DNA from 4 places in the Paenibacillus sp. OK060 genome. Region 4 is predicted to be linked to each of the others. Evidence: riboswitches for the same ligand, from Rfam matches in the RefSeq annotation. Region 4 holds a riboswitch; each other region holds the start of a gene.
The links. A riboswitch is a leader RNA that binds a small molecule or an ion and turns the genes downstream of it on or off. The one in region 4 is predicted to bind thiamine pyrophosphate.
Positions count from the first base shown of each region.

Region 1: another riboswitch for thiamine pyrophosphate. It lies ahead of BLS14_RS22805 (ABC transporter substrate-binding protein); the one in region 4 lies ahead of BLS14_RS15265 (ABC transporter ATP-binding protein).
Region 2: another riboswitch for thiamine pyrophosphate. It lies ahead of tenA (thiaminase II); the one in region 4 lies ahead of BLS14_RS15265 (ABC transporter ATP-binding protein).
Region 3: another riboswitch for thiamine pyrophosphate. It lies ahead of BLS14_RS09155 (thiamine phosphate synthase); the one in region 4 lies ahead of BLS14_RS15265 (ABC transporter ATP-binding protein).

Region 1 covers NZ_FNFR01000006.1:278,425-286,365, forward strand. The annotation lists gene serS (serine--tRNA ligase) at 1-1,255, opposite strand, end outside; gene BLS14_RS22785 (MFS transporter) at 1,635-2,870, shown strand; gene BLS14_RS22790 (DUF2798 domain-containing protein) at 3,054-3,542, opposite strand; gene BLS14_RS22795 (VOC family protein) at 3,729-4,115, shown strand; gene BLS14_RS22800 (NAD-dependent epimerase/dehydratase family protein) at 4,133-4,888, shown strand; TPP riboswitch at 5,034-5,146, shown strand; gene BLS14_RS22805 (ABC transporter substrate-binding protein) at 5,368-6,408, shown strand; gene BLS14_RS22810 (thiamine-binding protein) at 6,632-6,922, shown strand; gene BLS14_RS22815 (ABC transporter permease) at 6,922-7,680, shown strand; gene BLS14_RS22820 (ABC transporter ATP-binding protein) at 7,724-7,941, shown strand, end outside.
Region 2 covers NZ_FNFR01000001.1:971,515-979,455, forward strand. The annotation lists gene BLS14_RS04280 (MFS transporter) at 1-1,055, shown strand, start outside; gene BLS14_RS04285 (DUF1349 domain-containing protein) at 1,121-1,714, shown strand; gene BLS14_RS04290 (HAD family hydrolase) at 1,762-2,403, shown strand; gene BLS14_RS04295 (AraC family transcriptional regulator) at 2,400-3,215, opposite strand; gene BLS14_RS04300 (NAD(P)/FAD-dependent oxidoreductase) at 3,458-4,588, shown strand; gene BLS14_RS04305 (hypothetical protein) at 4,597-4,887, shown strand; TPP riboswitch at 4,934-5,032, shown strand; gene tenA (thiaminase II) at 5,154-5,822, shown strand; gene BLS14_RS04315 (GNAT family N-acetyltransferase) at 5,854-6,399, shown strand; gene BLS14_RS04320 (TetR/AcrR family transcriptional regulator) at 6,449-7,348, shown strand; gene BLS14_RS04325 (DHA2 family efflux MFS transporter permease subunit) at 7,512-7,941, opposite strand, start outside.
Region 3 covers NZ_FNFR01000002.1:648,367-656,307, reverse strand. The annotation lists gene BLS14_RS09175 (hypothetical protein) at 1-364, shown strand, start outside; gene BLS14_RS09170 (hypothetical protein) at 361-912, shown strand; gene BLS14_RS09165 (hypothetical protein) at 899-1,882, shown strand; gene BLS14_RS09160 (ABC-F family ATP-binding cassette domain-containing protein) at 2,015-3,565, shown strand; TPP riboswitch at 3,699-3,808, shown strand; gene BLS14_RS09155 (thiamine phosphate synthase) at 4,100-4,717, shown strand; gene thiO (glycine oxidase ThiO) at 4,722-5,951, shown strand; gene thiS (sulfur carrier protein ThiS) at 5,948-6,151, shown strand; gene BLS14_RS09140 (thiazole synthase) at 6,155-6,922, shown strand; gene BLS14_RS09135 (MoeB/ThiF family adenylyltransferase) at 6,919-7,941, shown strand, end outside.
Region 4 covers NZ_FNFR01000004.1:6,583-14,523, reverse strand. The annotation lists gene BLS14_RS15290 (iron-containing alcohol dehydrogenase family protein) at 120-1,262, shown strand; gene BLS14_RS15285 (ABC transporter substrate-binding protein) at 1,259-2,314, shown strand; gene BLS14_RS15280 (ABC transporter permease subunit) at 2,342-3,127, shown strand; gene BLS14_RS15275 (ATP-binding cassette domain-containing protein) at 3,151-3,927, shown strand; gene hisC (histidinol-phosphate transaminase) at 3,946-5,073, shown strand; TPP riboswitch at 5,181-5,283, shown strand; gene BLS14_RS15265 (ABC transporter ATP-binding protein) at 5,433-6,227, shown strand; gene BLS14_RS15260 (ABC transporter permease) at 6,214-7,026, shown strand; gene BLS14_RS15255 (ABC transporter substrate-binding protein) at 7,076-7,941, shown strand, end outside.

The DNA of each region.
Region 1 (7,941 bases), on a different contig from region 4:
CGCCCATATAAGGCTGAAGTGCGGCTGGAATACGAATGCTTCCATCCGCCTGCTGATGATTCTCCAGCAATGGAATCAGAATGCGTGGTGAAGCCACAGCCGTATTGTTCAACGTATGGCAGTAGGCAAGCTTACCTTGGGCATCGCGACAACGAATATTCGAACGCCGAGCCTGGAAATCATGCAGATTCGACGACGAATGTGTCTCCCCGTACGCATTGCGGCTTGGCATCCAGGTTTCAATATCGTACTGTTTGTACGTTTTCTGCGACATATCCCCTGTACACACAGCCACCACTCGATAAGGCAGTTCCAGCAATTGCAGTAATTCCTCGGCGTGTCCCGTAATTTCCTGCAGCATTCGCTCCGATTCTTCCGCATCCGGTGCACAGAGAATGACTTGTTCCACTTTGGCAAATTGATGTACCCGGTACAATCCGCGTACATCCCGCCCGCCTGAGCCAACCTCACTGCGGAAACACGTCGATGTAGCAGCCAGCTTGATTGGCTCCTGCACATCCACAATCTCATCCGCATAATACGAAACCAGCGGCACTTCCGATGTTCCCACCAGCCACTTGTTCTCGCCTACTAATTCATAGACCTGATCCCGTCCTGTGGGGAAGAACCCCGTGTTCAAAAGCGTATTCTCCCTCACCATCAGAGGAACTTCCATTGGCGTAAATCCATGCTTCAGCAGCAGATCAAGCGCAAGTTGCTGTACAGCCCGGTGCAGGAGAAGCCCTGCTCCTTTGAGCACATAGCTTCGTGTTCCGCCGATTTTCACCCCACGTGGGATGTCGATTAGATCATGCCGTTCACCAAGTTCCACGTGATCCTTGGCCTCATAATCGAATACCGGCAGCTCACCCACACGTCGCAGCTCCACATTATCCTCATCCGATGCACCCACTGGCGTGTCTGGCGATACAACATTGGGTACCAACCATTGCAGCCTTGTCACTTCCTCTTGCACAACGGCAAGCTTGGCTTCAACTTGCTCTAACTGACCATTCAGCTGTTTCACCTGTTCCCTTAAACCCTCGGCCTGTTCACGCTCACCAGCTTGCATCAGTCTGCCAATATCTGCAGATAACGAATTACGTACTCTACGTCCTTCTTCCGTCTCCAGTAAAAGTGCTCTGCGCTCCTCGTCCCGTTCCAACAATTCGCGAATACTGATATTCATTCTCTTGCCAACTGCCGCAGCTTGCACCTCTTCTGCATGCTCCCGAATCCACTTCATTTCCAACATGGTCACCGTCTCCTTTGGCTGTAAAAATACAAAGAGCGCCCTCATCCCTTGGGACGAGGAGCGCTCTGCTCGCGGTGCCACCCAACTTGCCAAACCAGAATATTCTGGTTCAGCCTCTTGGTCCGCGATAACGGGCGGTTCCGGTTAACTTGGGGAATAACGCTCCCCTGGCGAAAACGCCTCCGAGTTGGATGCTCTTCAACGGCATGGTCCGATCTGTAATTGTTGTTTTTCAGTATATACGAACTTTAGCCTCCATTGCAAGTTATCCGTGCAGACCCTTACATGTCCTGTTATGATAGAGATTGTTTGTTTTTAGGAAATACTCCTGAATGGCAGACTTACTACATAACATAATATCAAGAAGGAGTTTTTCTTCATGAAAAAATTGCTTTGGATTGGATGCTTGTCCTATTTCCTCATCGGACTTGCCCACGTCGTTCTCGGCTCCATCCTGCCCGTTGCCCTTGAACATTATGGCAAGGATTATAGTCAGGGAGGCACACTGATATTTGCCCAATTTGCCGGGTTCCTGGGTGGTGTACTGTTATCTCCGTGGTTGAATAAACGCTTTGGTAAACGAGGTGGCATATTAATTGCCGCAGCTCTGCTCTGCATTGCAGAGTTATCCTATATGCTGCTGCCTCCTTGGGGCTGGATGTTCGTCATTGCACCTGCAGCCGGATTCGGATTCGGTATGATAGAAGCTGTCATCGGTACAATCATCATTGCTGCAATTAAAGATAATACGGCGGTTGCCATGAGCCGACTTGAAGTGTTATTTGGTATCGGCGCCATGGTCATGCCTCTCATTGCCAGCGGTCTGATTTCTGCCGGGTACTGGCGCATGTCGTTCCTCGTGGTTGCCGTCTGTGCAGCGATGACTTTTATCTTCTGGGCCAAAAGTTCATTCGGTGAGCTGGACAACGAGCTGAGTCGACGCAGCTCAGACCAGACTCCTGTACACACTCACGCTGCTGAATCGCCAAATGGATCGAATCCTGAAGACATTAAACCAACTCGTTCAACCTATCACGGCCGTAATTTGGCTCTTCTGTCTTTATTTGTTCTATTTTTCTTTCTCTATGTCGGCACTGAAATGAGCCTTGCCAACTTCATGCCAGCCATTCTGATTGAGAAAATGAACATGAAGGAAGCAGGTGCTGCACTTAGTGTTACCTGCTTCTGGATCGCCATGTCTGTTGGGCGACTGTTTGCCGGATATATTGCGGAGAAATTCCAATATCGCGTCTACGTTCTGTACAGTTGCCTTGCAGCAGTTGTACTGCTGATGATCTTTCCTTTTACCAACCAGATCTGGTCGGCATTTCTGATCATCCTGTTGCTCGGGCTTGCACTATCGGGCGTGTTCTCCATTGCCCTCGTCTTCGCCAGCAAAATGCTGCCTGGAACAGAAGAATCAACGCCCAGCATCCTGATAGCATCAGGTGGTGTTGGTGGTGCCATTCTGCCTTTGGTTACAGGCTGGAGTTTGGACCATCTGGAAGTTAACCAGTCGGCGTGGATGCTTGCCATTTTTGCAGTTGGTCTGCTGATTATCAGCGTGATCGCGTATCAATGGCAGCGCAGGCATACTGTGAGTTCAGCATCGTAATATCTACCGAACAGAAGATAAATTAAATTCAATAAATCATAGCTGGTAAAAAGATAGGCTTCGTAGCGTGAATGCTACGAGGTCTTTTTTGATTTGAAAATGAACAATTACTTCTTTATCTTAGTGCAGTGGACGATTGCCCAGGAAATACTTTCAGATGCTCTAAATCGGAACTAACGTTATTTAGGTTGTGGGGACTACACTCCCTTTATCCTTAATGAATTTACCGAATACATATCGAACGAGTGGTCCCAGAATAATAATTTGGTAAGGAAGCGCCAGGCTAAAATTACGAGCAATCGTATGAAGATACGTACTTAGTACGGATGCTCCATTTAACTGATTCGCAAGATAAGCGGAAATCATTCCGTACAAGGACATAATCAGAACCATTCCAATGACCATGAAAAATGACATAGCGAGCACGCCTAGGATTTTGTTGGACTTGTCAAAAGGTAAGGAAAATGCAATTTTTCGCGCTACAGGTCCGACAATAAAGGACTCCACCAGAAATGCAATGACAAAGCACAATATGAACTGAAGCAATATTTCAAGCGCGGACATCTTGCTCAATAACCCATTGTGCCATAAATTGAAGGCCATCATGACGATGACCATTCCTGTGCACATCATCATTCCAAAAATAATCTGTTCTTTCTTCGTTGTTGGCAATTCTCTCATCCTCTCTGTTTACCTTCGTAATTATAGAGATGACGAACCCCTCCTCATAAGTGAACATTCTGTGAACAATTATAATTTTTCCAAATTAAAATCCTATTTGACAACCTCGTAGTACAGCCCTATGATATCCCTTAAAATGGTAGAAAAGATTCAATGCATATAAGGAGGATTTGGATTATGAGTTTTCAAAAGCGCATTGACCACGTCGGCATTGCCGTTCGTGATCTAGAGACCACGCTGCGTTTCTATACGGAGATTGTTGGTCTTGAATTGAAAGATCGGGTAACCCACACCAACGGTGTCATTCAGCTCGCCTTTCTCGGCTTCAACGGAAGCGATGAGACTGAGATTGAGTTGATTCAGGGATACAGCGACAAGCTGCCTTCCGAAGGTACGGTGCATCATTTTGCTATCCATGTCGATGACCTTGAGTCTGAGTACAACCGCATTAAGGCAACTGAGGCCGAGTTTATTGATGGAGAGATGATTACACTGCCTAACGGTTACCGTTATTTCTTCATCTATGGACCCGAGAAGGAATGGATTGAGTTCTTCCAGCGCTAAGAATTGGAGCTGATTTAATGAACATTTTAATTACCGGCGCAGCCGGAAAAATTGGACGTGACTTGTCCCAACACTTGTCAGAAGCATTTCACCTGCGACTAACGGATTTGAATATCGACAGACTGCATACGTATCAAGGGACAAGCCATGAGATCATGACACTTGATGTGACAGATCCCGAAGCCTGTCAGCACGCTTGCGAAGGCATGGATGTGGTTGTACATCTGGCGGGAGATCCTTCCCCGCATGCCGGATTCTATGAATCGTTGTTGGACATCAATATCAAAGGTACATTTAATGTATTCCGTGCAGCTAAGGACCAAGGTGTGCGGAGAGTCATTCTGGCAAGCAGTGCACAGACGATCGAGGGGTATCCCATTGATGCTCAAGTCTATCCGGACATGCCGACACGCCCACGGAATTTGTACGGAGTTAGCAAATGTTTTGGTGAATCGCTCGCTTCCTATTTTGCATATACCGAAGGTTTACAAAGTGTAGCAATACGTATAGGTGCATATGATGATTTCCAACCGGATGGACCCGCGCTGGAGGCAAGGGATATGAGCGCGTATATTAGTCCGGCTGACTTGTGTGATTTGATGTTCAAAGCAATTACAACTACAGATCTGGAGCCCTTCACCATACTGCATGGGATCTCGAATAATCGGTTTAAACGATTGAATCTGGAAACCACTCAGAAACAGGTAGGCTATGACCCGAAATCCGATGCTTTTGCACTCAGTCAGATTTCCTTATATGATTCGCCACGATAATTGTTGAAAATCACACATCTAGAGAGGTCGTTATACGCATGTATAATGGCCTCTTTGATTCATTCATACGTGCCCCTATCCAGTTCCTGACTGGACATGCGTGGGCCTCTGGCCTATAATTACACCTAGTAATGCCCGTAACTTCATAGTTTCCCAGGGGAGTCGGAATAGGCCGGCTGAGAGTGTATCCCACCAAGATACTGACCCTTAGACCTGATCTGGATCATGCCAGCGTAGGAATCGGAGTATATCGAATTGGCCCAGCCTCTTTGCTGAGTGCCACATCTCTAACGCCTGCACGCGTCCCGGATTAACGGGGCGCTTTTTTAATGTTCTTTTATATAGCCAGAGAGCTAAAAAAAGTGACGTCATCCGGATCATAGCTGGTATAAATCTGTCGATTTATGCAAGAAGCTTGGATATGAAGCCAAGGAGTACCCCGCGCCACTGGCCGGACAACATGAAGGAGAGAAATGAAGATGAGATGGCGTAAAATGATGGGCCTAATGCTCTTGTGCGTACTACTCGTGGCTGTGGCCGCATGTGGCGGCAAAGAAGCTGCACCTTCAGGAGAAAATGGCAGCAGCAACACCGAAAACAGCAATGAAGGTGACAACGCAGCCCTCAAGGACATTAAAGTGGTGCTGGATTGGACACCAAATACGAATCATACCGGACTGTATGCGGCCGTAGATCAAGGTTTTTACAAAGCTGAAGGCTTAAATGTCGAGATTGTACAACCAGGTGCCGGAGGCGCGGATACAATGGTGGCTTCGAACGAAGTGCCTTTTGGCGTAAGTTATCAGGAGAGTGTGACCCAGGCCCGCACACAGGGCGTACCGCTCGTGTCCATTGCTGCAGTCATTCAGCATAACACGTCCGGATTTGCCGCTCCGGTGGACCGGAACATCAAATCCCCCAAAGATTTTGAAGGTAAAACCTATGGTGGCTGGGGCTCTCCGGTGGAAGAAGCTGTGATGCAGTCCATTATGGAAGGCGAAGGCGCCGATGTATCCAAAGTAAAAAATATTAGCATGGGCGATGCAGACTTCTTCACCGCTGTGAAACGCGATATCGACTTTGCCTGGATCTTCTACGCGTGGACGGGCATTGAAGCCGAACTGCGCGGGGAACCGATCGACATGTTATATGTGAAAGATTATTCCGATTCACTGGACTACTACACACCTGTACTCGTTACCAATGAAAAGACGATTCAGAACGATCCCGAGCTGGTTAAAGCGTTCTTGAAAGCGACTTCCGAAGGATATCAATACGCGATTGAACATCCCGAAGACGCTGCCAACATTCTGATCAAGGCCGTACCGGATCTGGATAAGGATCTTGTACTCGCAAGCCAGAAGTGGCTGAGTCCAAAATATCAGGATGACGCACCACGCTGGGGTGAGCAGAAGCAGGAAGTATGGCAGAACTACACGGATTGGATGTTTAGCAAAAAACTGCTCGATGAGCAGGTAGATGTATCCAAAGCATATACAAACGAGTTCTTACCCCAATAAAATTATCCATATAAAACGAACTTAGTATTTACACGATGACGAAGAGGACAGAAATAACGTGAAAAAGCGAAGCGTTCGCCTTTATCACCGGATTTTCCCTTTGGAGAAGGGAATCAAAAAAATCTGGGGATAACAGCGATTGGAAGGTTATTCTGTCATCGAAGTGGCAAGTGTAACAGTCATTAGTTCATTTTATATATTTCGAAAGGAAAAGTGATCTCTCATGGCAAGCACACTACTTAGCATTCAAGTCATTCCCAAAACGCCAAATGGCGAAAATTCCTATCCTTATGTTGATCGTGCGATTGAAGTCATTCAGCAGTCTGGCTTGAAATATCAGGTTAATCCACTGGATACTACGATGGAGGGAGAACTGGAGGAACTGCTGGAGGTTGTCCGCAAAATGCACGAAGTTCTCGTGGAAGCTGGCAGCCCTAGCATCATCTCACAGATCAAAATCGCCCATAGCCCAAGTGGCTTCAGCATGGACACCCTGACGGAGAAATATCGCTAATGCATGCCTATTGGAAAAGCGTATGGCCGCCCTTTGTGGCGGTTATTCTCTTTATAGCGATATGGCAGGGAGCCGTCTCCCTGTTCCATATTGAGAAATGGATGCTGCCTGCGCCTTCGGACATCGCCCATGAAGCAGCATCCCAGGCCGAGCGACTTGGCATGCATGCATCGGCAACAATCCAGCTGACATTAATAGGATTTGCAGCAGGTACGCTCGTGGGATTACTGATTGCGATGGTGCTGCATCTGATTCCATTTTTGAAATCTGCACTCTATCCATTACTTATTCTTAGTCAAAATATACCGACCATTGCGCTTGCTCCGCTCTTGCTGATCTGGTTCGGATTTGGGCTGCTGCCCAAACTGATTACCATCATCCTGGTCTGCTTCTTCCCGGTGGCTGTAGCTGCCATGGACGGGTTGACCCGCACCGATGCGGCGATGATGAACTATATGCGCATGGCTGGTGCAAAACGCGGCCAAATTTTCTGGAAGCTCGAACTTCCACATGCATTGCCCTCGGTGTTCTCGGGGATTAAAATTGCCGCTACGTACAGCGTCATGGGTGCGATTATCGCCGAATGGATCGGTGCAGATAAGGGCATCGGCTATTATATGATGCTGCAAAAATCAGCCTATCGGACGGATCGTCTTTTCGTGGCAATCATGATTATTGTGGCATTGAGTCTGCTGCTCTTCCTGCTCATTGCGCTATTGGAGAAGCTGCTCGTACGCTGGCGTCCACAAAAGCGATAACTTTGAAATATGCACCATATAAAGGTTAGGAAGTGATGACAAGATGACACCCGAACACAACGAGCGGGTAGCTACTGCGCCGGATGAAGGTGCAACCACTCCAACGAGTAGCGGGAGTCCTGAATATGGAACCGTGGCCTTACCTGCACATCATTCTTCACCAGCGTTGGAAGTATTAGACGTGAATGCTTCGTTCCGGGAGCGACGCAGCACATTGCCCGTTCTGGATGGCCTGTCCCTGACCGTGGAACAAGGAGAATT
Region 2 (7,941 bases), on a different contig from region 4:
CGGGTTCAATCACGAATAAGCTTGGCCGCAAGCGAACAACACTGATTTTTGATCTGATTGCTTGGAGTGTTCCCATGTTCATCTGGGCTTTCTCCCAGAATTTTTGGTTGTTTCTGATCGCTTACCTGCTGAATGCAACCTCCAAATTTGTGACGGTTTCCTTCAACTGTCTAATTATTGAGGATGTTGAGGAACATAAACGATCCAAGGTATTCGCCATTCTCAACATGATCATTACTGGTGCTGGAGTACTGACACCGATCGCCGGGGTAGTGATTGCTGATGTTGGCATTGTGCCAACACTAGCCAGTATTTATTTTGTCGGTGGCATCCTCATGACCGTCATGTTCTTCATTCGCAACCGATATACGGATGAGACCGCAGTAGGGAAGGAACTTATGGGAATGCATAGCCAGACCCGGGTGATCCAGAGTCTGGCTTCCAGTATGCGACTTTTCGGCAAATCATTCTACAAACGGAGACTTTTACCGATTATTCTCATCACGGTGCTTTCCAATCTGATCCTGCAGCTGAACTTTTTTCAGGTGATTTTTTTCAAGGAACAATTAAAATTCAATGATCAGATTATTTCATTTATCCCGGTCGTCACCGCTGTAACCGTCATGCTCTTGTATTTGGTCATTATCCCGCGTCTGAAACGGCGTTCAGAAGAGAAGTATGTCAGTTTCTCGATCATTTTGAGTACAGTGGGGGCAATACTTTTTCTGTTGATCCCTGCGGGAAATATAGCCATGTTATTTCTGACTCTAATTGTACTGGCGGCAGGCAATTTCATCTTACAAACGTACCGGGACTCACTGCTTATGAACCGATTGGGTACACATGAAAAAGCGGATATGTTCTCGGCAGTGCAGACCGTCATGACGTTAACCGCGATTCCATCAGGTTACCTGACAGGGCTACTGTATCACTATAATCCTGTGCTGTTATTCAGTGTCATTCTTATATTTTACATCGTACTCATGGTCATTATGTTATTCCTCCCTGATCCCCAGAAACACTCCCAAGTGATCAGTTCTTACAAAAATATGTAGGAGAAGGGGTTTTCTGTATAACGAACGAATATATAATACAGAAAATGAACCTGGGAGGCATAGAAATGACAAACGTATTTGCAACAGAAACAAGAAACCAAATGAACTGGATTAATGAGCCGAAGACCTGGTCTTATACCGATCAAGGCGTTCTAATTGTAGAAGCTCAGGCTGATACAGACTTTTTCCAGGACCCAGCGGGTAAACACATCCGTGCAACCGCGCCATTTCTGTCGATGCCGGTGCCTAACGATTTTGAAATGACGACCCAGCTAACCGTGGACATGCAACATCAGTATGATTCCGGATGTTTGATGGTGATGGCGGATGAACGAAACTGGTGCAAGCTTTGTTTTGAGTATGATGGAAAAGCAGCTACCATTGTGTCGGTAGTAACGAAGGAAGGTTCATCCGACGATTGCAATTCGGTTGAAGTTCCCGTAACGAATCCTTATCTGCGCATACGCAAAGTGGAGGACTGCATTTCATTTTTTTATTCACCCGATGGGGTGGAGTGGAAATTAATTCGATATTTCGGCATGCCGATAGAGGGGGAGATCCGGGCTGGAATTGTTGGACAGTCACCAGCCGGAACGGGATGCACCTGTCACTTCTTATCGATGAATGTTACCCGTCCGGACGTGACTGCACGCTTCTAAGCCCATTTTCCCGCCAATCGGCTGATCATTGGAGGGAGAAAAGCGGAATGGTAAAAGCCTTTATTTTGGATTTTGATGGACTTATTGTGGACACGGAGACTCCCTGGTTCTATGCTTTTCGCGATATTTATAAAGAGCATGGACTTGAACTTGGGCTGGAGCTTTGGTCGAAAAACGTAGGAACATCGTTTGAAGAATTTCATCCTTTTCTATACCTGGAGCAAGCGCTGCAAAAACCGATCGATCACGATCATATCAAGTTGCTCTCTGAACAGAAATACGAAGCATACCTGGGACAGGCAGCAATTCTTCCAGGCGTGCATGAGTTGCTCCGGTCTGCCCGTAAAAAGGGAATTCAACTTGCCGTTGCTTCCAGCTCTACCCGGGATTGGGTTCATGGTTATTTGCGCACACTCGGCATTTTCGAACTATTCGATGTCATTCATACAGCCGAGGACGTCAAGAGGGTTAAACCGGACCCGGAATTGTATCTGCTCGCCCTGGAGAGTCTCGGGATCGGGGCATCCGAAGCGGTTGTGTTCGAAGACTCACCGAATGGACTGAAGGCAGCCAAAGCCGCGGGGATCCGCTGTGTCATTGTGCCTAACGAGGTAACGCGTAATCTGGAATTCTCGAAGTATGATCTGCGGTTAACCTCGCTGGCAGAGATCACGATGGAAATCCTTTAACTCTGGTATTGCTTGCGTAACTCGATAGGGGAGATTCCTTCATATTTTTTGAATACGGATCCAAAATAACTGGCGCTGTTGAAACCAACAGCCCGGGCAATCTCGTGGGCCGTTATTCCGGCGTCATGGACGAGCATTTCTTTGGCTTTCAATAACCGATACCGTGTCAGATAATCAAGCGGAGTCATTTGGAATTCCTTTTTGAATATCCGATTCAAATGCTGTTCGGTGACGTCCATTTGCTGAGCCAGCATGGAGAGCGAGATATCCTGATCATAATTTTGCTTGATAAAAGTAACCAGTCCACCCAGCTTTAATCGGGCATCCGAGCGTTCATAAGCACCATAACGATCTCCATCAATGTTTAACCTGACCAGTAGCATGTATAGCAATGCGGATACGTGCCAGATCTGATCCTTGTGCCGGGACTGTAGCGCCAACGTTATTTCATGCAACAGGATATGAAGCATCCCATCCGGCTTGAAGGCGCGCAGCTCCCCGATCTGCAAGGTATGCAGAAACCGGGGCAATAAATAGCCATTAAAGGACAAACAATCGAACAACAATGAATCACTCAGATTGTCGTAACGGTATGTGACCTCCGGGAACATAATAAGAGCTGTTCCTTTCCGAATCGAAAACTCATGATTTTGGGCTGCAATTTTCCCTGTTCCCCCGATACACTGCACAATACTGTAATCCCGTGAATGGCCGTTCCAATTCATTAATTCATCTACGGTCAGCTGGTTTTGACCTGTAATCATAAGCGGCATATCGGTATCCAGTGAATTCCCCGTACTAGGTTTCGGCATCGTTGTGTTATTCCTCATTTCGTTAAAGGTCGTGTGCGTAAATGGCGCGGATACAGAGTTAAAAGAAACCTGATTTGAATTATATTACATAAATAACATTAATTTAAACGAACTATTTACTTCGATGAACGACTTATCGAAAACCTTTTAGGATTATGTATCATCATGTCGATGCCTTGCCATTATCAGACCAAACAGTATACGCTATAATGGATACAGTGATTTAGGAAAGGGATGCAGTCATGAAGAAAGTCATCGTCGTAGGATCAGGAATTCTTGGGGCTTCCACAGCATATCAATTGGCAAAACGGGGTGCGGAAGTTCTTATTATAGACCGGAAAGATCGAGGGCAGGCTACGGATGCTGCTGCCGGGATCATCTGTCCCTGGTTATCTCAGCGCCGTAATCAGGATTGGTATCAGCTTGCCAAGGCTGGTGCACGTTTTTATCCCGGTTTGATTGAAGAACTCAAGAGTGAAGGGGAAACGGAAACGGGTTACGCTCAAGTGGGTGCTCTTAGTATTCATACGGAAGTAGAGAAAATCAACAAGATGCAGGAGCGAGCACACCTTCGTAAAGAAGATGCACCGGAGATTGCCGATATTACCCGTCTGGATGCAAAAGAAACCCATGAGCGTTTTCCTCTCATGGAGGAGAACTTTCAGTCCGTCTACATCAGTGGTGCTGCGCGTATCGATGGACGTGCACTGCGTGATGCCTTAATCCGATCGGCACAGCGAAATGAAGCGGTCCTGATTAATGGGGACGCGACACTTCAATATGAATCGGACCGAGTAACTGGAGTGGTTGTTGACGGTAAAGTCATATCGGCTGACGAGGTTATTGTGTGTGCCGGCGCTTGGGCTAGTGAACTGTTGAAGCCCTTGGGCATTGATTTTAAGGTTCATTATCAGAAGGCGCAAATTATGCATTTGCAGGTTCATGATCGAGAAGACACTGGGAACTGGCCTGTGGTCATGCCTCCTTCGGATCAATATCTGTTAGCCTTTGATCAACAGAAGATTGTGATCGGGGCGACTCACGAAAATGATATTGAAGGCTATGATATAAGAGTAACCGCAGGCGGAATGCAGGAAATTTTGAATAAAGGATTGGAACTGGCTCCAGGTTTAGCCGATAGCACGTTTCAGGAAGTAAGAGTAGGTTTCCGTCCGTTTACACCAGGTTTTCTTCCGGTAATGGGTGCTGTTCCTGGTTGGAATGGCTTAATCACAGCCAACGGGCTTGGTGCATCTGGGCTAACGATGGGGCCTTTTATTGGAAGTCAACTTGCCAAATTGGCTCTGGGTATGAAATTGGATATCGATATTCAGCCATATGACCTTGGAAAAGCAATGGATCATCAGAAATGAGGTGAACGATGACGTATTCACAGCGCTTAACTCACGGTAACTCATCAGACATTATTTATCTGGAGCACCAGATTGGCATCACCGAGGAGGAATTAGCAAAAGCCGAGGAAGAGCGGAGGGGTTACGAATCGGATTTAAACAAGTTAAAGACGTCTCCGGCGTATCATTCAAATTCAGCGACGAACGTCTCTAATGAGCAAAAATGGGTAGATGAGTTAAACAAATTGCAAAGTATGATTAAGGATATCCGCAACCGCCATAAGAAGTTGCAAGAAGATTTAGGGGAACTTGAAGATTAATAGGAATGGATTGACATTTGGAAAAACACATGTTGTAATAAGCCTGAGCTATTTGCAGGGGGACTGTTCGCAGTTGAGAAGGTTAAAACCTGACCCTTTGAACCTGTTAGTTAATACTGACGTAGGGAGCAAATGACATGTACTCATGTTATTTTGCCCTTGCCGAAAATAGGACAAGGGCTTTTTGGTCTGCATTTTGGATGACAGAACGCGATAGCTGGATGTGAAGCGGGGACATTATAATTTTAATACAAGGAGAAATGATCATGTCATTTTCAAGAACGTTAAAAGATAAGTCCAGAAACGTATGGGAAGATGGATACAACCATCCTTTTTTACATGAAATGGGGAAAGGCACACTGGATCAGGAAGCGTTTAAGTTTTATCTTCTTCAGGACTATACATATCTGATTGAATATGCGAAGATTTTTGCCATGGGTGCGGTGAAGGCGACAGATGAAAAACTGATGACGAACTTTACGGTGATTCAACACGCTATTCTGTACGAAGAAATGGATTTGCATCGAAATTATATGAATGAATTTGGGATTACGCTGGATGGAAATCATGCTGTCAAACCCTCTCTTTACAACAAGGCGTATACGTCGAATATGATGAGTGTTGCACAAACAGGTGGGGTTGCCGAAATCATCGCCGTCATTTTCCCTTGTGCGTGGACGTATTTCGACTATGCCACAAGATTAAAAGAACAATATCGAGATTCATTAGAGGGCAATTTCTATCAGACTTGGATCGAAAATTATGCAAGTGATGAATTCCGCGACTCATTCGAATGGTTCTATGATACACTGGATGCATTATGCGAACATAAAACCGAGCAGGAACTGGAGGCCATTGAAGACATATTCAGAAGAAGTGTTGAATTTGAATATCTGTTCTGGGATATGGCTTATAAACGGCAACTCTCGTACTGATGAATGCAATCTACTACAACCAGAGATAAGGATGAACATACAGATGAACAATCGTGGAGAACGCATCTATTTACGATTTTTGAACGTGGAAGACGCTGCTGGACTACTGGATTTGCAGTTCCGTAACCGTGCTGTTTTCGAAGAAATATCGGCAAGCGAACGATCGGATACATTCTATACATTGGAGGGCCAAGGAGCCCTTCTTGAAGGTTGGAACAAGGCGAGGGAAGAGGGGAAACGGTACTCTTTCGGGATCTTTCTGAACCATACGCATGAGCTTATTGGGGAGATCTCTCTGTTCGAGCTTGAACTGGATTCCACCACCAAATGGATTGTTGGTTATGTGCTCGATCAGGTGCAGAATGGCAAGGGATATATGAGTGAATCCCTTCAGCTAGCACTGGATTTTGCTATGAATGAAGCGGGCATAAAACGAGTGGAGGCAGGTGCGCTGCCCGACAATGCCGGATCGATTCGAGTGCTTCGCAAGGCGGGCTTTCAGGAGACGGACCGGCAGAATATTAAAATCAAGGGGATTTGGAAGGAACATGTGATGTTTGCAGTGGATTTGCAATAGGTTATTAGATATCGTAACGTGAACCACCTAAATCATCCAGGGGGAACTTATGAATAAGCGGAAACAAATATTATTGGACTCAGCGCTTGTACTCTTTGGGAAACATGGAGTGACCAACACCTCCATACAAATGATCCTAGACGAGTCAGGTGTGTCCAAAGGAACATTTTATAAATTCTTTGGCTCGAAGGATGATTGTATTCTTGCCATTCTGGAGCAACGTGTACAGGAAGATATGATGATTCGCAAAGATTTGGAGAGCCAAAGCTATGCTTCCGATTTTGATTTACTGGTGGATCAGATTATGGTGCCGATGATTTTGCCAGAAAAAAAGCTTGTTGTGGAGCTATTCTGGACAGGCTTCTACTCTGGGGAATGCGATCTGAAAAATTTGACTCGCATGCAGTTGAATTGGTTATCTGAACGACTGGTACAGGTATTTGGGAAAGAATTAAAACCTTTTGCTTATGAAGGGGCTATTTTTGGTTTTGGCATGATCCATCAAATCTCGAACATGTGGAGAAACTTCCATCTTGACCAACCGGATTGGAACCATCTTGTGCCCAAAATCCTGAACTACATTGAAATCTTGCTTCGTTCCATGCTGGAAAGACAAGAGCATATTATAGATTTTCCAAGTCTTTTGATGATCGCTCCTGATTCCAAAGAAATTGTGTTGGATAAAAATAACCTGATTGCAGGTCTTCAGAAATTCAGTCATTCTATTCTCCAATTGGAAGTACCTATTAAAGCGAAAGAACTGACCAAAGGGCTGCTTGTTTTAGTTGAGCAGAAAGAGATCAATATCTCCATGTTGGAAGTAACGCTACAGGCGTTTCAAACGGAATTTGAATCGTCTTCTCTTCAGTGTGAGGCAAACAGGATTGTCAAAGACTGCAGATCGTATCTCGAACAATTCAGGCAGATCCTCATGGAGAGAACGAGTTAACGCAGCTGTTCTTACTTACGTGTGCAGGCAAATTGTTCATTTATATTATGTAATACACCACAAAAAAGCGGCAGATTGGACGTAAAGCTTAGTGTCCTGATCTGCCGCTTTTTATATAAGATACAATAGGCTCTACATGATGTAATTCATGTAAATATTGCTCTTAATTTGTATTCATCGAGACTTTTTGTCTTACAGGCTGTTTGGAGTCTTCCTCCGTCGCTTGTTTGGTACGTTTGATGAAGAAGGAAAGGAGCAATCCAAGAACGGCAATGCCGATAATGACAACGTAAGCATCATTAATTCCCTGGATCATGGATTCCATTCCCAACTGCTGCTGGGTTAAGCCTTTGGCTGCACCCGTTGCCACCATATCTTGAACATGTGCTGTTGTGCGACTGGTCATTACACTTACGAGCAATGAAGTACCCACAGCGCCAGCTACCTGTCTGACAGTGTTGGATATTGCTGTACCGTGTGGTCCTAGTCTTGGTGGCAGTTGATTCAAACCTGCTGTTTGGATAGGCATCATAAGCAAGGCCATACCAATTCGGCGACCTGTTGACATCAATACTAGGTAAGTATAGCTAGTA
Region 3 (7,941 bases), on a different contig from region 4:
TACGGCGGTTGTCCTATTTGTGACAGCCTGCCTGTACGGGCAGCAGAATGTTCGGGTTCTTTCAGACGCTTTGAATCACTTGGTGCAGACAACAGCAGACATGGAAGGACGGCTGAATACCACTCTGCGTATAAGTGAGCCAATCCGTTATAGTGGTGCGCAAGTGTTACACACTGTGAGGCAAATGACAGGGACAACGGTCAGCGTGGAGGTGGACGGGATTGCATATGTCATTGATCCCCTTGTAAACAGAAGAGGAACCATTCCTGTCCAGCTTGCTGCTTCGTATAGACCTGAGTTCATAAGAAGTGAGGCTGGCGAACTGCTGAAGATTGCATTTTGGAAGGAGGCCAGTACACCTTGATTAACGCTGCGTCCAAGCTGCTTGCTGTTTTGCTGGCAGTGATTTTGCTTTATGTATATCCGGCAGCAGAGACTGCAGATCGACAGGATGACATGGCACGCATGACCGTTGTTCAGACGGTTACCCGTTTTGTTGATGCAGTCAGAACAAAGGGATACATTTCCCCTGTCATGTATACAGAATTCGAAGAACAGATGGCCCGAACGGGGAATGCCTATGAGATTTCCATGGAGCATTTGCACAAAAAATATGTTCCTCATTACTCAGATCCGATGGATCAGAGCACATTTTCTGGCACCTATGAAACCGTACAAGATGGCTATTATTCAGCCCAAATTAAAGCAAAGCTGTTTCCTTCGTCCGGTGTGCTAGCTTTAGACGATCCTGGGCGCAGATATACACTGGCAATGGGGGATTTCTTCACTGTAACCGTCAAAAATACCAATCGCACACCTGCCATGTTGATTCGTGAGTGGTTGAACGGGTCTGCACAGGCTGCAGCCGTGTTTACCACATATGGGGGTATGGTGCTCAATGAAGATTACTGATCTTTCTATTGTGTTTGTGCTTATATTTTTACCTATATTCTGGGTTATTTCTCACAATACAGACAATGCCCAAGAGGCTCAATATTTAAGCAATCAATATAAGATGGCACTTCAGACTGCTGTACTGGATGCAGGGGCTGTGATGCATCAAAATGAGAAGCAAGACGATGAAGCAGGGTATGATTCGACCAAATTTGTAAAAGCGGACAAAGAGCTTGCCTTGACTACCTTTACCCAAACACTGGCGCTAAATATGGGGATTCAGGATGATCCTGCTGCTATACGGGCCATGTTTAATTACATTCCTGCAATGGTCGTGCTGGATTATGATGGTTATTACATTTTGGCGAACGAAACTGAGATGACAGGTGATCTTGAAGATTCATTCCGGCAAGTTTGGAGTCCTAAAAAGCCCTATACATATTCTGATTCAAATGGTAGCAGTATTAACTTCACACTCGATGGGTATGTGTATGCCTATGATGCAGGCTTGCGCATGTGGGTTGAGGGTTTCCAGAAAGAACTGGCCTCCAGCACACAAATCCCTCTGCTTCAGAATGCCGAGACGTTTGAGCAGGTCAGACGAGGCCGGATCGTGACAAGTGTGCAGGAAGATTTGGCAGATGTTATTAACCGGCATAATGAGTTTGCAAGAAGGAATGGTGTTTCCTACACCTTTACCATGCCTTTGATTTCTCAGGAAGACTGGTACAATTCGATTAATGATACGGGGCTGATGGCGTTTATTCAGGGAATACCTGTAGGTAACCAAAAGATTAACAATTATGCCATTGGTGGTGGCAGACTGGTGAAGAAAACAGCGATCGTTGGCGGAGTTGATCCTGTAAGTGGAATTAAATACTATTACCCTTCCACATGTAGCAATGGTTACAGAGCCGAAGAAGTGTTTACAAATGCCAAACAAGCGGCAGCACAAGGTTATTTTGAGTATAACTGTTCCATAAATTAAAGGCAGTTTGTTTGTAATATAAAAGCGAGGTTGCATGAGATGTTTACATTACTTTCAGAAAAGGCGACACCTGTGCTAAAATAGGGTTTCGGAACGATAGTAATGTCCAATAGATAGGAGCAACCTCATCTTATGAGTTTATTGTCAGTAGAGAACGTGAGTCACAATTTTGGAGACCGCACGTTATTTAAAAATGTATCTTTTCGTTTACTTGCCGGAGAGCGTGTAGGTCTTGTTGGTGCAAATGGTGTGGGTAAGTCCACACTGATGAACATTCTTACCGGGAAATTGTTAAAGGACGAAGGGAAGGTCGAATGGACCCCCAAAGTTCGTTATGGATATCTGGATCAGCATACCAAGCTCACGCCTGGAAAAACGATTCGTGATGTGCTTAAGGATGCGTTCCTGCCCTTGCTTGAGTTGGAAAAAGAAATGATGTCTATTACGGATCAGATGGCAGACGCCGATCCGGACAAGCTCGAATTGTTGCTGGAAGAAATGGGTGACATTCAAGAGCAATTGGAGCAAGGTGATTTTTATCTGATCGATGTGAAAGTGGAAGAGATGGCGAATGGACTTGGATTGTCCGCCATCGGTCTAGATCGTGATGTGGCCGCGCTTAGTGGTGGTCAGCGTACGAAGGTATTGCTTGCCAAGCTTTTACTGGAGAAACCCACAGCTCTTTTGTTGGATGAGCCGACGAACTATCTCGATGTGGAACACATTGAATGGCTGACGCGTTACCTGAAGGATTACCCGTATGCGTTTATTCTGATTTCGCATGATACAGAGTTTATGAATGAGGTCGTTAACGTTATTTATCATCTGGAATTTGCCAAGTTGACGCGTTATGCAGCGAACTATAACAAATTCCTTGAAATGGCCGACATGAATAAGGCGCAACATATTGATGCTTATGAGAAACAGCAGGAGTTTATCAAGAAGCAGGAAGATTTCATTCAGCGGAACAAAGCCCGCGCTTCCACTTCCGGTCGTGCCAAGAGCCGTGAGAAGCAGCTCGGCAAGATTGAACGGATTGATCGTCCAGACGAAGCGGCCAAACCCACATTCAAATTCAAGGATGCCCGGGCGAGTAGTAAAACCGTCTTTGAGGGTATTGATTTTGAAATCGGATATTCATATGCATTATTGCCTAAAATGACGATGACGATTGAGCGTGGCGAGAAAATTGCCATTGTTGGATGTAACGGTGTAGGTAAATCCACACTGCTCAAGACGATCTTGGGGAAAATCCCACCAATTAGCGGTAAGACTTTCTTGGGGGACTATCTGGAAACAGCTTATTTCGAACAGGAAGTACGTGCAGGTAATATTACCCCGATCGAAGATGTGTGGAATGAGTTTTCTCATCTGACACAGAATGAAGTCCGGGGCCATCTCGCACGTTGTGGATTAAAAAATGAGCATATCACCCGCCCGCTTAACGCACTTAGTGGTGGTGAACAAGCCAAGGTTCGTTTATGTAAGCTTCTGATGCGTGAAAGTAACTGGATTTTGTTCGATGAGCCCACAAACCATTTGGATGTAACCGCAAAAGCAGAGCTGAAACGTGCCCTGCAGGAATTCAAGGGTACCGTGCTGCTCGTATCCCATGAACCTGAATTTTATGAAGGTTGGGTAACCAAAACGTGGGATGTTGAAGCTTGGTCCGACAAACAATAGTTTCTACGAAATTCTTCGCACCAGAAACAGCAACTTCGTTAACTACATGATTTCAGCAATGGTGAACAACGTAATTCATGGAAATGTACGGTGACAAAAAAAGGTGTCTATGGTAACATAGGCTACAGCTTCATATGAACACTAGGGGGGCCGCACGATGCGGCTGAGATGGAAGAATGCGATTCCGGACCCTTTGTACCTGATCTGGATCATACCAGCGTAGGGAAGTGGCGCGTTTCAGCTAATGACAAAGAGCTTTATCGTTGACTTTGCGATATGGCCTGCAAGATGAATCATGCAGTTCTATGTATACAGCGTTGCGACTATGGATGGTTTCTATAGTTGTTATGCGTTATGTATAGTGTAATTGCATGCGACAGTCATTCAGTTGATCCATGAATTTTAAATTCGTGGCCACTCCCCTACGGGAGTGGCTTTTTTGTTGTTGTATATCAGCTTAAATCATGCAAGAGGAGGGCGAATAGGACGGTAATCTTCCACGAACATGTAATAACAAGATCATTCGAACTGCATGTGGTTTCACCAGGTACAGGAGACTTGGGCTCTTTTCTGAATATTGCTAAGGGTATATGGCGGTGGGTCGATTATATCCACATTCGGGAAAAAAAGCTGACCCTTGAAGAACAGATGTATTGGGCGCAAGGTCTAAAAACACAAGGTGTTCCATCTGACCGAATCATTATGAATGGCTCAGATCAGCTGGATCAACATGCTTCAATTGGTGGTGTGCATTGGGGTCAAGCAGTTATTCACAGCTATGATAAGGATGAGTTGAGGACAGTCGATCGGCTGCGCGTAGGCATATCGGTTCATTCTCTGGAAGAAGCAAAAGTTGCAGAAAAACAGGGAGCGGATTATCTCTTTTATGGGCATGTCTATGCTTCAAATAGTAAACCGAATTGCGAACCCAGAGGGCTAAGTGCGTTGGCTGAGGTATGCTCTAATGTTTCGATTCCCGTGATCGCGATTGGCGGGATAAGACCTGAAAATATTGCTGCCATTCGAACTGCTGGTGCTAGAGGAGCCGCTGTGATTTCTACGATTTGGACGACCGATAAGCCGGAACTAGCTGCCGCTTCATTGCGACAGGCGATCACGGATTCAGACAAGTACGCCGAACCAAGGAGATGAGATCTTGAGAGAGGAAGCAAGAAGTCGAAGCAGGAATCGTTCAGGCTATCATCCAGGAATAGTTTCGGGAAGTAAAGTTGGAGCGGAAGTTCGAGGCAAGCTTCATGCAGAAACCATTATTGTAGGTGGAGGAGTTATCGGTTGTGCCATCGCATGTGAACTCGCTACTCGAGGCCATGACGTTCTTCTGGTTGAGCGGGCGCGGCTCGCTGGGGGAACTTCCTGTGCAGCCGCAGGCATGCTTGCTGCTGATAGTGAGGAATTCACTCATGCTGTAATGGCAAAGCTTGCAAGGCAGAGCAGAGCTTTGCTTCATGAGCAGAAGGAACGGATAAGTTCGCTTAGCGGAGTGGAAATGGGGCTGCAACAGCATGGCTTTATTACTCCTTTTCGTTCATACAGTGAAGTCAACAGTTACAAAAATAATCGATCGTCTACCTTATCTACAGAACATATTTGGTGGGATCGTGTCGCTGTCCAGCAGGAAGCATCATGGTTAAACAGGGATACGTATGGAGCATATTACAGACCTTCCGAGAGCGAGGTTCTTCCTGTCAACTTAACGCAGGCTTATGTCAGATCTGCTCAAGCCATGGGTGCAAGGGTGATGGAAGGTGTACAGGATGTCCGTTTGCATACTGATGTGAATGGAGTGCAAGGGATCGAGACTTCAATAGGAACGATGACATCGAGAAATGTCATTATTGCTACAGGGTTACATGGTGAAGAATTGATGAGACATGTGGGTCTGAAATCGCCTGTTTTACCAGTAAAGGGGGAGATTGCAGCCGTGCAGTTTTCTCCCCACCATGCCGGGTACAGGCCAGACAAAACGGTGTATGCAGAGGATATATATATTGTTCCCAAAGCCAATGGAGAAGTATGGATCGGTGCAACAAGCCTTCCTGGAAGAACAGACATGAAAGTTTCGGTACAAGGCATTCAGAAGCTGCTTGCAGCTGCAACAAACTGGGTACCTGGCATGAAGGAAGCACATTTTATCCGAGCGTGGGCTGGTGTCCGTCCTTCGACTCCAGATGGATTGCCCTATGTGGGGGCTTGTGATAGTGTACCGGGTTTATTCGCTGCTTTTGGACATTATCGTAACGGCATATTGCTTAGTGCGATTACAGGCAGCCTCATGGCTGACTTGATTTGTGGCAAAACTTCGGAAGAACTGGGGATTCAGGACCTTTGTCCAGAACGTTTGAACATAAAGGAGATGTTGCAGTGAACATCATTGTCAACGGACAAACCATGCAAATTGAAGATAGCTTAAATCGTGTAGACAAATTGCTCCATTCATTTAATTTGCAAGTAAAAACCGTCGTGGTTGAATTGAATCGTCAAATTTTAACGCGGGAATATCATGAAACGACGGCGTTAAGAGACGGAGACCGAATTGAAATTGTACATTTTGTGGGAGGCGGTTGAATTATGCTGAGGATTGGAAATTATACGTTTGAATCTAGATTGCTGCTGGGTACAGGCAAATTTTCGGACTTGGAAGTGCAGAGTCAGGCGGTTGAGGCTTCAGGTACGGATGTATTAACGTTCGCGGTTCGGCGTTTGAATCTGGAAGATCGGAACAAACAGCACTTTCTGGACACACTGGACTTGAAAAGGTATACCCTGCTTCCCAATACAGCGGGTGCTGCAACAGCAGAGGAAGCTGTGCGAATCGCTGAACTAGCTCGGGCTTCAGGACTTTGTGATATGATAAAAGTAGAAGTTATCGGCGATGGAATCACATTACTTCCTGACCCAATTGAAACCTATAAAGCTTGCGAGATCTTGCTTGAAAAGGGCTTTACGGTACTGCCTTATATCTCAGACGATGTTATTCTGGCCAAGCGATTGCAACTACTCGGCGTACATGCTGTTATGCCTGGGGCTTCACCCATAGGGGCAGGGAGAGGAATTATTAATCCCTATAATCTGGAGATTATTATTGAACAAGCCGTCGTTCCTGTTATTGTGGATGCAGGACTTCGAGCACCTAAAGATGCTGCTCATGCGATGGAGCTGGGAGCTGACGGTGTATTGTTGAATACGGCTGTCTCCGGATCCGGAGATCCGGTGAAGATGGCGAAGGCAATGCGAATGGGGGTTGAAGCAGGCAGACTGGCTTATGAGGCAGGCATGATTCCCGTTAAGCGCTATGCAGCAGCGAGTAGTCCGGCGGAAGGAATGGTTCATACATGACTAATCAGACACGATCTTCTGAACAGGGAGACCGCTATTCCAGACAGGAACGGTATGCACCTATCGGTAAGGAAGGTCAGCATAGATTGAATAACAGCAAAGTATTAATTGTTGGAGCGGGCGCGCTTGGTACGGGTATTGCGGAAACATTGGTACGTTCAGGAATTGGCCATATTACTATTGCAGATCGTGACTATGTGGAGTGGAGCAACCTACAACGACAGCAATTATATATTGAGCAAGACGCCATTCAGCGAATGCCCAAAGCGATGGCAGCGAAGAAGCGCCTATCTGACATTAATTCTAACGTTGAGGTTGTAGGCAAAGTGATGGACGTCAGAGTAGATGAACTGGAAGAACTGGTTCAGAACGCAGACTTGATCATGGATGCAACAGATAATTTTGATACCCGGCTATTAATAAATGATATGTCTCAGAAGTATCGTATTCCGTGGATTTATGGCGGATGTGTGGGCAGTTATGGAATTACCTACACGTTTCTGCCTGGAGAAACGCCTTGTTTAAACTGCTTGTTGGGTGAGGTTCCGTTAGGTGGGGATACCTGTGATACGTCAGGCATAATCCCTCAGGCGGTGCAGATGGTTACGGCTAATCAGACTGCCGAAGCGATGAAGCTTCTCAGTGGTAATTCAGGTGCACTGAGACGCAAGTTGTTATCATTCGATGTGTGGAGAAATGAATACATATCCATTAACGTCGACGGTGCCCGAAAAGAAGATTGTCCTTCCTGCGGAGTAAAGGCTAACTATCCGTACCTCTCTGCCTCAAACCTGGAAAAAACAGACGTATTATGTGGTAGGGATACGGTACAGATTCGCCCTTCACGGCGGATGAATCTGGATTTACAACATACGGCTGATCGTCTCGGCAAGTTGGATGAAGGCAAAGTGGAGGTTAATCCATTTTTGGTTTCTTTTACAACAGGAGCGCACAGGATGGTCATTTTTCAGGATGGTCGTGTCCTTGTTCATGGAACAAAAGACACGGCAGAGGCGCGT
Region 4 (7,941 bases):
AAGTATAGGATGTATTGATTGTCCAGGTCATTGTAGTTGCCGAGACGCGATGCTAGAATCTAAGCAATTTAAAACCAAGTTAAAACGTAAGAATAATAAGTTATAAGGAGAGTGTATTCATGATTACTGTTAAGGCACCCGCAGTATATGTACACGAGGCTAACATTCTTGAGCAAAGTGGTTCGCGGATTGCACAGCTTGGGCAGCATGTTCTCATCATCGCCGGTGAGTCTGCATTAAAAGCCGTACAGCCTTACCTTCTTCCTTCATTGGAGGAGCATAAGATCAAGTTCCATGTGCAATTGTTTCACGGTGAGGTTACAACAGGCCAGATTGATACTTTCACACAGCAAGCCTTCGATTTGGATGTTGATCTGATTATCGGCGTCGGTGGTGGTAAAGTGCTCGATCTGTCCAAAGCGGTGGCCGAGCAAGCCCAATTGCCCATTGTAACGGTCCCAACGATTGCCGCAACCTGCGCTGCCTGGTCCGCCTTAACCGTGCTCTATGATGAACAGGGGAAATCTGCAGGATATCGTCCCCTGCGTCGTTCGCCTGATCTCGTTCTGGCTGATCCTCATATTCTGGCGAGTGCACCAAGGCGATATTTGGCCGCAGGGATCGGTGACACACTCGTAAAATGGCATGAGTTCGCCGTTAATCTAAGTGGCAACGCCACCAGCCTCACTCTCCGAAACAGTGTCAGCACCGCCAAGCTTGCACTCGATATTCTTGAAGCGCACGCCATCGATGTCTATGAATCCACCGATACAACCGGTAGTACACCTCAATTCCGTGATGTTGCCGATGCCATTATTGTGCTCGCAGGCCTTGTAGGCAGCATTAGCGATGGATCACTTCATGCCGCGATTGCTCATGGGCTACATGATAGCCTCACCAAATTACCCGAAACACACGCTTCACTACATGGAGAAAAGGTAGCCTTTGGACTCTTCACCCAGTGGATTCTTGAAGGCAAAGCAGGGGATGAGCTTCATGAGCTGATCACTCTGTTACATAAGCTGAATCTGCCTATCACTCTTGCCGAGCTTGGCATACAACAACAGCCTAAGGAAGCTGCTGCGCGCATTGCAGCAGGACTACAGCTGCGGGAAGGCAGTGCGGCGCATCTCTCCTTCGGAGTTAGTACGGCGCAGGTAACCGAAGCCATTCTTCAGGCAGACCGTATCGGCCAAACATTCATAGAATCCAGTCAGTCCAGTGAAAGCAGTACATACACCAAGGAGGTTTCCTCCCTATGATCCGTCCAAACCGCCATTACACTCTTCCCTTAACTGCCTTTCTGAGCGCGCTTCTGTTGATGCTGATCTCCGGCTGCTCTGCCGGAACTGACAATCAGGCCGCGGGTACAGGCACAACACCGACAGCGGCATCAGCTGCTTCGAATAAAGACGTTACCATTCGTGTTGGTCAGACCGGATGGAGCAATCTCGAATTGGGGCTAAAAGCCGCCGGACTCGATGAAACCCCCTATAAAGTCACTTATAACGTATTTCAGGGAGGTAACCTGATCCTTGAAGCGATGGCTGCAAACCAATTGGACTTTGGTGTGACCAGTGAAATTCCGCCCATTTTTGCATCTCAAGCTGCCAATGGTGGAAGCTTCAAGATTATTGCGGTACAACAAGGCAGCACCTTAAATCAGGAGGTCGTTGTTCCCAAAGGTTCATCGATCAAATCGGTTGCTGACCTGAAAGGCAAGAAAGTTGCTTTCGTAAAAAATACAACGGCCCACTATTTCCTGCTCAAAATGCTGGAAGAAGCCGGATTAACCTGGAGTGACATCAGTCCGGTCGAACTTTCAACAGCCGATGGACTCAGCGCCCTGATAAGCGGGAAAGTGGATGCACTTGCCAGTTACGGCAATGCCATCATCTCAGCACATCAGAATGAAGCAACAACGCTCGCCAGCGCCAAAGATATCCTGTCAGGCAGCTTCCTTGTAGCCGCCTCCGATCAGGCTATTGCAAATGCGGAACAGAAAGAGGCCCTTGCCGATTATCTGGAGCGAATCAACAATTTCAATGATTGGGCTCGTGCCAATAAGGATGCGTGGGCTCAAATTACAGCAGACAACACCCACCAGCCCGTGGATCAAGCCCTTAAAACCTACACGGATGGAGAAGCACAACGCCCATCACGTATTGTTGCCATTTCTGAAAAGGCCATCAAGTCTGAACAGGACGTAGCGGATACGTTTCAGCAAGCGGGAATTTTTGAGCAGGCAGTCGATGTGAGCACATTCTGGAGTGATGCACTTCAAGATCAACTTCCAGCTCCAGGTAGCCAATAACGAATGAAGCAAGGAGGTAGGCATAACGTGCGGTCCAAAACCTTTAACCGGGCATGGTTTAACCAGTTCATTCCTTTTGTTGTACCACTACTCATTCTGGCTCTGTGGCAATGGCTGACTGCATCTGGAGTTGTTGCAGCCAATATTTTGCCCCGGCCCGCTCAGGTACTGGAGGCCTTCATTCGTCTGCTTCGTAACGGTGAACTACTGAACAATATCAGTATTAGCGCCAGACGAGCTTTGGGAGGATTCCTCATTGGTGGGGGTCTCGGTTTCCTGCTGGGTGTGCTGAACGGCATCTCCTCCCTTGCGGAAAAGATCGCCGACTCCTCGGTGCAAATGATCCGCAACATTCCGCATCTGTCCTTGATCCCCCTCGTTATTGTGTGGTTCGGGATCGGTGAAGAAGCAAAATTATTCCTCGTTTCCCTGGGTGTATTCTTTCCGGTATATCTGAATACGTTTCACGGCATACGATCAGTCGATCCCGGTCTGATTGAAATGGGCAAAGTATATGGCCTCAGCCGTTGGTCCCTTTATAAGGACATTATCCTGCCTGGTGCACTGCCTTCCATTCTGGTGGGCATTCGTTATGCACTTGGCATTATGTGGCTGACACTTATCGTAGCCGAGACGGTTGCGGCGGATGCGGGGATTGGATACATGGCGATGAACGCACGGGAATTCATGCAGATGGACGTAATCGTCTTAAGCATTCTGCTATATGCCCTGCTGGGCAAGCTGTCCGATACCATCGCTAAATGGCTGGAACGGCGCTGGCTGCGCTGGAACCCGGCCCTATCCCGCAAGTAAAGCAAAGGAGTGTGTATTGATCCATGAGCACAAGTCAGATCAGTCCTATTCTTCAAGTAGATGGGGTTCAGAAATCGTATGATCAGCGGACGATACTATCCGACATCAACGTCAATGTAAGACAAGGGGAATTTGTAGCCATCGTTGGACGAAGCGGCTGTGGCAAAAGTACTTTGCTGCGTCTGATCGCCGGGCTGGAACCCCCCTCTTCCGGGAGCATTATGCTGGGCAACAGAAAGCTTGGCAGTACAGCACCCGAGACACGGTTTCTGTTTCAGGAAGCAAGGCTGCTGCCTTGGAAATCCGTGCTCGACAATGTACGACTAGGTATCCCCGACAAGAACAAGGAAGATGCACGCCAGTCGCTTCGCAATGTAGGACTTGGAGAGCGTGAAGGTGATTGGCCGGGGGTATTATCTGGCGGACAAAAACAACGTGTCGCCTTGGCACGGGCACTCGCAAGTCATCCGCGTTTACTGCTGCTGGATGAACCGCTGGGTGCATTGGATGCATTGACACGAATTGAGATGCAGCAATTAATCGAACGCTTGTGGGTAGAAGAAGATCTGACTGTCATTCTGGTCACGCATGATGTCAGTGAGGCGGTTGCGCTGGCAGACAGAGTGCTGTTAATTGAGGATGGTCATATAACGATGGATACCCGAATTACGCTGGAGCGGCCACGCGTTCGGGACAGCGGGTTTGCTCATTTTGAAAACCTGATTCTGAATCGCTTGTTGACTCCGCCACAAGAGACACCACAGCAGATTGCCCAGAAACAGATATCATTCTCGATCTAATTCCACTGGAAAGAAGGCATGATTATGCAATCCCTCTCACCCGTTCCCTCTCCACCTGTTAAAGACCTTTTAACTCAAATTCCGGCTTATACGCCTGCCAAATCCATGGAACAGATCCGGCGGGAGTTGGGACTGGAAAGTGTAGATCGACTTGCAGCGAACGAGAATCCGTTCGGTTCTTCTCCCCTGGCAGCGGAAGCGGTCAGATCGCTGGGTTCCGATCTTTTGGCTCAATACCCCGACGGTTCCAGCCAACTGCTGCGTGACAAACTTGCGGACCGTCTGGGTGTGCGTACCTCCCAACTGGTATTTGGCAGTGGTTCATTCGAGCTCCTTACCCTTACCGCCCAAGCCTATCTTAATCCCGGCGAGGAATCACTCATTCCAGTGCCCTCCTTTAACTGGTATAAGGGCGCTACGCTGCTGGCAGGCGGGGTCATTCATGAAGTGCCTTTGGTCAACCATTCACTGGACCTGGAGCAATTCCGGCAACGGATCAATGCTTCTACCCGAATTATCTGGCTGTGCAATCCGAATAATCCAACCGGAACCATTTTCACGGCAGATGCCCTACTTGGTTTACTCGAACATGTTCCCTCCCATGTCGTGGTTGTCCTGGACGAAGCGTATTATGAATTCGCGGAAAGTGAAGATTATCCTGATACGGTTAAGCTGCTGGAGCAGTATAATAATCTGATTATTTTGCGGACCTTCTCCAAAATATATGGACTTGCCGGCCTGCGAATTGGATATGGCATCGGGAATGAAAGCATTATTGAAGGCATTAACCGGGTCAAGCTGCCCATCAGTCTGACAGCCACATCCCAAGCCGCTGCTTTGGCCAGCCTGGATGATCATGAATTTGTTTCTCACTGCCTGCACTACAATCGTCAAGGAAGGGAAACGTTAATGCAGTCCTTTGATCAGTGGAACTTACCCTACATCCCTTCCGAAACAAATTTCATCATGGTTGATCTGTTGCAGGATAGTGGCCCGATTACCCAAGAATTGTTGAACAGAGGCATCTCTGTCCGCGGCGGTGCCCAATTCAGTATGCCTACCTGGCTTCGGATTACGATTGGTACACCGGAGCAGATTGCCCGTCTGATCGGGGAGCTTGATTCACTGTTACATTCAAACGATTAGAATCCTAGTTACTTTCCTAACTCACATTACGCACACTTCTTTTAAGCCGCCCTCTTTACATTCCACTTGCATGTGATATATGCTGAACACACAACTGCATATCTTGAACATTGCACTAGGGGAGCCTTGCGGCTGAGACGAATCGAACGATTCGGACCCTTTGAACCTGATCTGGATCATACCAGCGGAGGGAAGTGGAGCGGCCTCTCAGTAAGCGGATTTTTTCATGTTGATGATGGAATTTAATGTGAATTGAACTTACAGACCCACTCATTTCTCCGGAAATGGGTGGGTCTTTTTCGCGTTCTGCGGGCAGATCAGAAGGTGTAATTAAAGATCCCGCGGTTTGAAGTTGAATTATGAATAACAAGGGGGGACGGAACGAGATGGATAACGATATAACCATTCACAACATGAGCTACGCTTTCCCGGGAAAAAGGGATTCCCCCGTGCTCTCCAATGTGTCGATGCGTGTAGCCAAAGGCGAATTCGTCTCGCTCATCGGTTCCAGCGGCTCCGGTAAAAGTACCCTTTTCAAGCTGCTGGCAGGCTTGCTTGAGCCAACACACGGAACCATTGAAATTCCTTGGGTTCAAGAAGGAAAGCGACTGGGGCAGGTGGCCTACATGCCGCAAAAGGACCTCCTATTATCCTGGAGAACCGTCATGGGGAATTGCATGCTTCCCTCTGAACTGGCTGCAGGTCGGCAGGATAAGATAAGGATTCGAGCAGATATCCTGGCTGGCCTCGACAGATTTGGCTTATCCGGCCACGCGCATGCTTACCCGGACGAGCTTTCAGGTGGCATGCGCCAGCGTGTCGCGCTGCTTCGTACTTTGCTGACAGGTGGCCAACTGATGCTGCTGGATGAACCATTCGGCGCACTCGATGCCCTGACCAAACGTGAGATGCATCGCTGGCTGCTGGAGCTCTGGGAAGGCCTGGGCAAAACCGTGTTGTTCATCACACATGACATTGAAGAAGCCCTGCTGCTCAGTGATCGAATTATCCTGTTAACTCCGGTGGGCCAAGGCCAACAGCTGCAGGATCTGACGGTACCTTTGCCACGTCCAAGACATTCGGACATGATCTACGAACCGGCTCTCGTTCAGATGAGACGACTACTGGAGGAACAATTGCATGCGAGACGGTAACTTGAGAGATAGCATGAAGCATAGCGTAAGAGGTTGGCTTGCCCGTTATGGTCTGTTTCTTTTGCTCATGATCTTGCTGCTTGCTCTCTGGGAGTGGATTGTGTGTATGGGATGGGTGCCTTCCTTCATCATTCCAGCCCCGACGGCGATTGTCCGTTCGCTGTATGAACATCACCACCTTCTGCTGGCTACACATCTGCCTGCTACCTTGATGGAGGTTGTCGTTGGTTTTGGCTTGTCCATTGGTGCCGGAATTGCACTTGCAACGGGTATGTATATGAATCGGTCGATTGAAAAAGCGTTATATCCCTTCATCGTGATCAGTCAGACGATCCCGCTGATTGCCCTGTCCCCCGTCTTTATCCTGTGGTTTGGCTACACGCTGTGGAGTAAAGTGGCGGTGGTGTTCCTGATCGCATTTTTCCCAATTGTGGTGAGCACCTACGATGGCCTGCGCAAGGGTGATCCGGAGCAGCGTGAACTGCTGCTGACGATGGGGGCCACCAAGTGGGATATTTTTCGCAAACTCCAGATTCCACTTGCCCTTCCCTCCTTCTTTTCGGGACTGAAAATGTCCGTGGTGTATTGTGTGGTCGGTGCAACGATCGGTGAATGGCTTGGTGGAAGCAAGGGGCTTGGCTACTTCAGCCGCAGAATGTCGAGCAATATGAACACGGATGCGATGTTCGCCGCCATTATGCTATTATCCCTGCTTGGTATCGCGCTGTTTGTACTCATTGCATGGATGGAGAGAAGATTTGGTACACCACGTCATGCAGGTAGAAGAAAAGCTGGATAACTTTCGGATTTCAAAACAAAAAAACAAAAGAAACGAGGAACTTTACGTTATGAATAAAAAGCATATCTATTCCCTGCTCCCCATTCTGCTCATGTCTCTTTTGCTAATCGTCAGCGGATGCGGTAAAACGGGCATCAATACGCCCTCCACAGGCTCAACTTCCAATGCAAACGATACAGACTCATCTGCGATAGAAACGCCATCGACATCCAAAGACAAGCTGTCCATCATGCTCGATTGGTACCCAAATGCAGTGCATTCCTTCATCTATGTTGCTCAGGAGAATGGTTACTTCGCGGATCAAGGTCTGGATGTCGATATCCAGATGCCTGCCGATACGAATGATGCACTCAAACTTGTTGCCGCCGGGAAAATCGATCTTGCACTAAGCTACCAGCCGCAAATTTTGCTCGCGCGTGGGGAGAACATTCCTGTACGTTCGATTGCAGCCGTCGTTCGCCATCCGCTCGTGCATCTGTTGACTGAAGCAGACGGTAAAGTGAAATCGCCAAAAGATCTTGAAGGGAGGACGGTCGGCTATTCCTCAATCCCTTTGTATGAAGCAATGGTGCGTACCATGATCAGCCAGGATGGCGGTAATCCCGACAAGATGAATTTGGTGGATGTGGGATTTGACCTGATCCCTTCCCTGGCTTCCGGGCAGGCAGATGCCATTATGGGTGGTTTTATTAACCATGAACAATTGATTCTGGAAAAGGAAGGCCATGCCATGAAAGCGATCAATCCCGTCGATTACGGCGTACCTGATTATTATGAACTGGTCCTCACTGCAAGTGATGCGGGCATTGAAGCGAAGAAAGATCAGCTTACCCGCTTCATCAAAGCGATGCAGGAAGGACAGAAATATGTAACAGAGCACCCCGAGGACGCGCTGAACATTCTGCTCGCACATGA